2 linked regions of the Aliamphritea ceti genome follow. The protein of the gene in region 2 interacts with the protein of the main gene of each other region in a pairwise test. Links are inferred from orthologs where the notes say so. Each region holds a gene or a part of one and is shown on either strand. Other genes may lie near its edges.

Evidence for each region.
Region 1: the proteins of ftsB (region 2) and OCU49_RS06855 interact in binary tests that used the Escherichia coli proteins (3 or more experiments, as listed by UniProt). The link is inferred for Aliamphritea ceti from one-to-one orthologs.

The regions. Positions count from the first base shown.
Region 1 is NZ_AP025282.1:1,490,091-1,493,088, reverse strand. It holds OCU49_RS06855 (cell division protein FtsQ/DivIB), read right to left. Parts: upstream 1,927-2,998; coding sequence 1,075-1,926; downstream 1-1,074. Other genes in the region: murC (UDP-N-acetylmuramate--L-alanine ligase), read right to left, coding at 2,893-2,998; OCU49_RS06850 (D-alanine--D-alanine ligase), read right to left, coding at 1,929-2,891; ftsA (cell division protein FtsA), read right to left, coding at 1-1,021. UniProt on the Escherichia coli protein: Essential cell division protein. May link together the upstream cell division proteins, which are predominantly cytoplasmic, with the downstream cell division proteins, which are predominantly periplasmic. May control correct divisome assembly.
Region 2 is NZ_AP025282.1:889,282-893,008, reverse strand. What follows is about bases 911-3,727. They hold ftsB (cell division protein FtsB), read right to left. Parts: upstream 2,582-3,727; coding sequence 2,240-2,581; downstream 911-2,239. Other genes in these bases: eno (phosphopyruvate hydratase), read right to left, coding at 2,614-3,727; truD (tRNA pseudouridine(13) synthase TruD), read right to left, coding at 1,175-2,215; surE (5'/3'-nucleotidase SurE), read right to left, coding at 911-1,175. In the rest of the region: OCU49_RS04035 (protein-L-isoaspartate(D-aspartate) O-methyltransferase), read right to left, coding at 1-331; more of surE, read right to left, coding at 423-910. UniProt on the Escherichia coli protein: Essential cell division protein. May link together the upstream cell division proteins, which are predominantly cytoplasmic, with the downstream cell division proteins, which are predominantly periplasmic.

The DNA.
Region 1 (2,998 bases), 600 kb from region 2 along the record:
CCGGCATATGAAACACCTCTTCAGCCAGTTCTACCGCACCTTCCATCTTAGCGGTACCACCGGTAAGCACGATGCCTGCAGCTACCATGTCTTCAAAACCACTGCGACGTAACTCTGCCTGAATCAGCGTAAACAACTCGTCATAACGCGGCTCAACAACCTCTGCCAATGCCTGACGGGATAAATCCCTGGCTGGCCGGTCACCGACACTGGCAACCTTAATCATTTCCTCTGGCCCGGTTAACTGCGCCAGACAGCAGGCATATTTTTTCTTCACATCTTCCGCATGCTGAGTAGGTGTACGTAATGCCATCGCAATGTCATTTGTTACCTGATCGCCAGCGATCGGAATAACTGCGGTATGACGTATAGCACCAGCAGTAAAAACGGCAATATCTGTTGTCCCACCGCCCATATCGACCATACAAACGCCGAGTTCTTTCTCATCCTCAGTCAGCACGGCATAGCTTGACGCCAACTGTTCCAGCACACTGTTATCAACCTCGAGACCACAACGCTGCACACATTTTTCAATATTCTGCACAGCATTCACCGCACCGGTAACCAGATGCACTTTAGCTTCCAGACGCACACCAGACATGCCTAAAGGTTCACGGATGCCCTCCTGGTTATCGATAACGTATTCCTGAGGCAGAATATGCAATATCTTCTGATCTGCCGGAACCGCTACAGCCTGAGCAGCATCAAGTACTCTTTCAAGATCATATTCCAGAACTTCTCTGTCACGGACTGCAACAATCCCATGAGAGTTCATACTCTTAATATGACTTCCTGCAATGCCCACCGTCACTGAATGGATTTTACAGCCAGCCATTAACTCAGCTTCTTCCACCGCTCGCTGAATTGACTGCACTGTCGACTCTATATTTACCACTACACCACGCTTAAGACCGCGGGATACATGCGAGCCAATACCAACAATATCAATCCCACCATCAGGACTGATCTCTGCAACCAGACAGACCACCTTAGAAGTACCGATATCCAGGGCGACAATCATATTATTTCCAGGCTCATTCACGAACTACCTACCCACTTGTCTCGTATCTGCCACTAACCTAACCCAGCAGAATTATCCGGTTGTGGCCGCCATTTAACCGCCACACCATTTTCATATCGAACATCAATACGGTCGACTCGACCCGCTTCAATGTCATCCTTTAACCTTAACTGATACAAGCTGACAAACCGCTCCAACCTGCCTACTAAATCTTCTCGCCCCAGCACCAGTGTCACGCCATTTTTCAGCTTTAGTGACCATGCCCCTCTCGCTTCCATCTGCAGAGAGTCCACCTGTAATTGCAGATTCCGCAACCGCTGACTCAACTCATAATATTGCGCCATCATCTGAGCGGTATTACTTGATGGCCCTTCCAACAAAGGTAACTGCTGATACTTCTCTGCATCTTCAGGCCAAAAAATATCGCCTTCGTGATTCAGCAAACCATTACCACCCCAGCGCGCTACAGGGACCTCTTCTTTTACTTCCAACACCAGACTAGCAGGCCACTGACGTTCAACATTTACCTGAAACACCCAGGGATGCGCCTGTGCTTCATCTTTTACCCGCGCTATATCGGTTGACATTAGCCCCCCATCTACAGCTGCCAGACTATTGTTTGCCAACTCTGTTTTATCCAAAAAACGCGTCTGACCTTTAACCGTCAAATGCGTAACAGGCTGATCCAGCCACACATATACTTTTTCAACTGCACTGTTTGCCAAAGATGCAAACACCAATACTGCAGTCAATAAAGTCACAGGCTTCAACCACCAGTCGGTTTGCCATGAAACAGAGAATCGCCAGGTATGCTTTTCAGTTACCACAGACTCAGGCTCAACCCGGGTACGCGAAGCACCCCTCGGAGCAGGGCTCACCGGTTCCTGAGCATCTGTGGCAGCCATACTTACAACGTTCCCTGCAAAATACTCACAACCAACTTTTCAAAACTCATTCCAGCTTTACGAGCAGCCATTGGCACCAAACTATGGTCAGTCATACCTGGCAAAGTATTCACTTCCAGTAACTGGAAGCCCACCCCTGGCAACTGCATAACATCAACTCTGCCCCAGTCCTTACAGCCCACCATATTGAAAGCATTAACCGCTAAAGCCATTAGTTCAGTTACTTCGGCTTCACTCAATTCATTATCAAAATGATACTGAGTTTCTTCCGATTGATACTTCGCTTCAAAATCATAAAAATCATTAGGCGTTTCAAGGCGAATGACAGGTAAAGCCTCACCGTTTACAACTGTCACTGTAAACTCAGGGCCTTCGATCCATTGTTCAGCTAATACTGCTCTGTCATATTGCACAGCTTCAGTAAAGGCAGCCTTCAAACCAGGCAAATCGGTTACCTTACTCATGCCGATACTGGAACCTTCATGAGCAGGCTTAACGATTATCGGAAATTCTAAACGTTCAGCCACTGCTGCAAAATCAGTATCCGCAGTAAGCAATTCATACGCCGGTGTCGGCATACCTGCACCCTGCCAGATTTGCTTACATTTAACTTTATCCATACCCAGTGACGAAGCCATCACACCGCTGCCGGTATAAGGCTTATTCATAATTTCCAGCAACCCCTGTAAAGTTCCGTCTTCGCCGCCCCGTCCATGTAAGATCAAAAAAGCCCGGTCGAACTCAGCATCCATCAATTGCTTAACCGGTGATAATCCGGCAACCAGATTTTCACCGTCGCCACACAGATCCAGTCCGAAGGCATTTACACCAGCATTCAGTAAAGCTTTAAGAACTTCAGCACCACTTTTTAGCGATACTGACCGCTCAGCTGAATTACCACCATAAATCACCGCAACCCGGCCAAACTGACCAGCTAATTGCGCATCAATTCGAAAATCTGCCATGTCAGACCTCCTGCACACTGCTTAAATCAAGCGATTTAAGGCGATGTGCCAACGCAGTAATATCACCTGCCCCCTGGGTCAGTAACAAATCTCCTGGCTGTAACAGG
Region 2 (3,727 bases):
ATGGACGAATACGCTCCACGCTATACACCTGATCAACCAGCTGAGCCAACACAGTTGTCTGATACCCAGATCCTGTACCAACCTCTAAAACTTTTTTCAAAGCCCCTTCAGCTAACAGTAACTCAGTCATTTTAGCGACTATATAAGGCTGAGAAATTGTTTGGTTAAAACCTATTGGCAAAGCTGTATCTTCGTAAGCTCTGTGTGACAGAGCTTCATCAATAAAAATATGTCGGGGAGTACTTGCCATCACATCCAGCACCTGCGGATCAATAATGCCCTGATCCTGCAACCGCTGCACTAAACGGCTGCGGGTGCGTTGCGAGGTCATACCGATTCCCTGCAACTGTAATTTATTCAAAACAACTCCTTAGACACTCTGTTCTTTACCATCAAATAAACAGCAAACCACATACTAATAATCAGTCACTCAGATTTTCCAGCCAATGGCTTAAGTTATCCATTCCTGAATACTGAGTCATATCAACATTCAGCGGAGTAATGGCTACATAGCCCTCCTGAACCGCATAAAAATCCGTACCAGGGCCACAGTCTGCTGCTGCACCGGCACCTGCAATCCAATAGCGCTTCGTACCTCTCGGATCAACAGATTCTACAGGAGTATCAGCGAGTACCCGATGCCCCAACCTTACCAGTTGCATGCCCTTAATATCTTCTAACGGCCTATCTGGCACATTGATATTTAAAACTGTACGGGGCGCCAGATTCAAGCTATGAATATCAGCCAGTAGCTGCTGAATAATAATGGCTGCAGCCTGATAATTATCTGGATGACTTCCCAGCATAGAAACAGCAATCGGGGGAAGATTCAGATAACGACCCTCAATAGCAGCAGCTACAGTACCTGAATAGATAACATCGTCGCCTAGATTCGCGCCAGCGTTTATACCTGAAATAACAATATCAGGCTTCTCGCAAAGCACACCTGAAATTCCCAGATGAACACAATCCGTTGGCGTACCATTAAGACTGTAAAAACCATTGTGATGCTGATGGGCCTCTAAAGGCCGGTCAAGTGTCAGTGCATTACTGGCACCACTACGGTTTCTGTCAGGAGCAACAACGTCAATACTAAAACTTTCTGCCAGAGTTGTTGCTAACATCTCCAAACCCGGGGCATACACACCATCATCATTAGACAGTAAAATTCGCATCAAAACTCTCCACGCTGCGCGTTTTCTACCTGACAAATTTCCCGTAACACACTGGTTGCAAACGAACCAACGCTCAGATCAAAGCTTAGTAATAACTGATCGTCTGCTTCCTTAGTCACTTCGAGCTGCTGCGGCAATAAACGTAACGCACGCCGCTCCTGATTAAGCCCCAAATTCTCCAGGCCGGACTGCAACTCCTGATAAGCATCCAACTGTGCAATTTCCCACTCAAATGCCTGATCGGTACAGATAGAACGCCCACGCCCCCACATTGGAGCTGTCAGATGAACTTCCAGATTTTCTAAACGTTCTGTAATCGTTGCATCTTGGGCATCAAACACAAAACAACTCTGGCTCCCCTGATGCATAAGAACATCACCCGTCATCGGTGTGATTGCATTTGCATAACGAGCAGAAACCACCTGATTAAACAGGAAAGAGCGCACTGCCGAGATATACATCCCTTTCTTATGCTTCTGTCGCTCTTTATACTCGCCTTTGATCAAGGCAGCACCTTTAACGAGATTGCCACCGTGATGACCGAAACGCTGCTCGCCAAAGTAATTTGGAACCCCCTGACGTACCAGTTCACAACGCTGAATAACAGCATCAGCATCAGTAACATTACGCAAGCGAATGGCAAAGCGATTACCCGTCAAGCTGCCCAGACGCAGTTTACGACCATGCTTTGTTGCCTTTAGAACCTGAATGGAGTCACCTCCAAACAAAGACCAGGTAAGTGGTGACCGGCCTGGCATATGTACACTAAACCATTGTTCTGTTATTGCGTGTCGGTCTTTCTTACCTGCATAACCAACTTCACGCGGGCTTACCTGACAAAAATTCGCCAACTGCCGGGCAACCCAATCAGTATTCTCACCCGTTTTACGAATATACAAATAAACATGATCACCTGCGCCATCTGGCTCAAATGCCAGGTTTTCAGTTACCTGGAAATCCTCAGGATGCTGACGAATCACCGCCGTCGCTTGCGGCTCACCGTAGGCATAATTCAGTTCTGTTGGAAACGCTGTGGTCATTGATATATCCAGGGAATAAAACTATCAGGGAGCATCATCAGGCAATGATGTCTTGCCGGGGATTAACTGAAAAAAAGTCTCATCTTCACGCACCATACCTAAGTCATTACGGGCACGCTCTTCCAACGCAGCAAGACCTTTTTTAAGATCTTTTACTTCAGCCTGAAGACGATGATTACGCTCGACTAATTGATCATTTTCAGTTTGCTGATTCTGAATTTCATATTGCAGCGCCCAAACTTCACGCAAATTCGCCTCACCAAACCAAAGGCGATACTGCAGGCCGGTGACGGCAATAATTAAAATCCAAACAAGCCAGCGAAACATAAAATATCGACGCCGATCCTCAGTTAAAAAAGGAGGCATTCCGCCCCCTTGTTTTTAAAACTCAGTCAGTGTTATGCCTGACCTTTAATCTCTTTCAAACCGTTATATACGGCTTTATCACCCAACTGTTCAGCAATACGTAACAGACGGTTATATTTAGCAACACGGTCAGAACGACACAGTGAACCAGTTTTGATCTGGCCTGCTGCTGTACCTACTGCCAGGTCAGCAATAGTTGTATCTTCAGTTTCACCGGAACGGTGCGAAATAACAACGGTAAAGCCTGCATCTTTCGCCATCGTAATGGCATCCAGAGTTTCAGACAAAGAACCAATCTGATTGAACTTAATCAGGATTGAATTACCAATGTTTTGTTCAATACCGCGGGACAGAATCTTAGTGTTAGTTACAAACAGATCATCACCGACCAGCTGTACTTTATCACCAATCTTACGGGTTAGGCTTGCCCAACCGTCCCAATCAGACTCATCCAGACCATCTTCAACAGAAACGATCGGATAATTTTCGGTCAGGTTAGCCAGGTAGTCACCGAAACCTTCGGAATCAAATACCTTACCTTCACCGGAAAGATCATACTTGCCGTCTTTGTAGAATTCAGATGCAGCGCAGTCCAGCGCCAGAGTAACATCTTTGCCCAACTCGTATCCGGCATTTGCTACAGCTTCTTTAATGACAACCAGCGCTTCTTCGTTAGAACCCAGGTTAGGTGCGAAACCACCTTCATCACCGACAGCAGTATTCAGACCACGTGCTTTCAGCACAGCTTTCAGCGCATGGAAAATTTCCGCGCCACAACGCAGTGCATCAGCAAAATTATCCGTCGTAACCGGCTGAACCATGAACTCCTGGATATCAACATTGTTATCAGCGTGTTCACCGCCGTTCAGAATATTCATCATTGGTACAGGCATAGAGAACTGACCAGCAGTACCGTTCAGATCAGCTATATGTTCATACAACTCAACATTCTTGCTAATAGCTGCTGCTTTAGCAGCCGCCAGAGACACCGCCAGGATAGCATTTGCACCCAATTTAGCTTTGTTCTCAGTACCGTCCAGCTCGAGCATTTTATTGTCCAGCGCACGCTGATCAGTAACATCCATGCCTACCAGGCTATTACGGATCTCACCGTTAATAGCAGCAACCGCTTTCAGTACGCCTTTC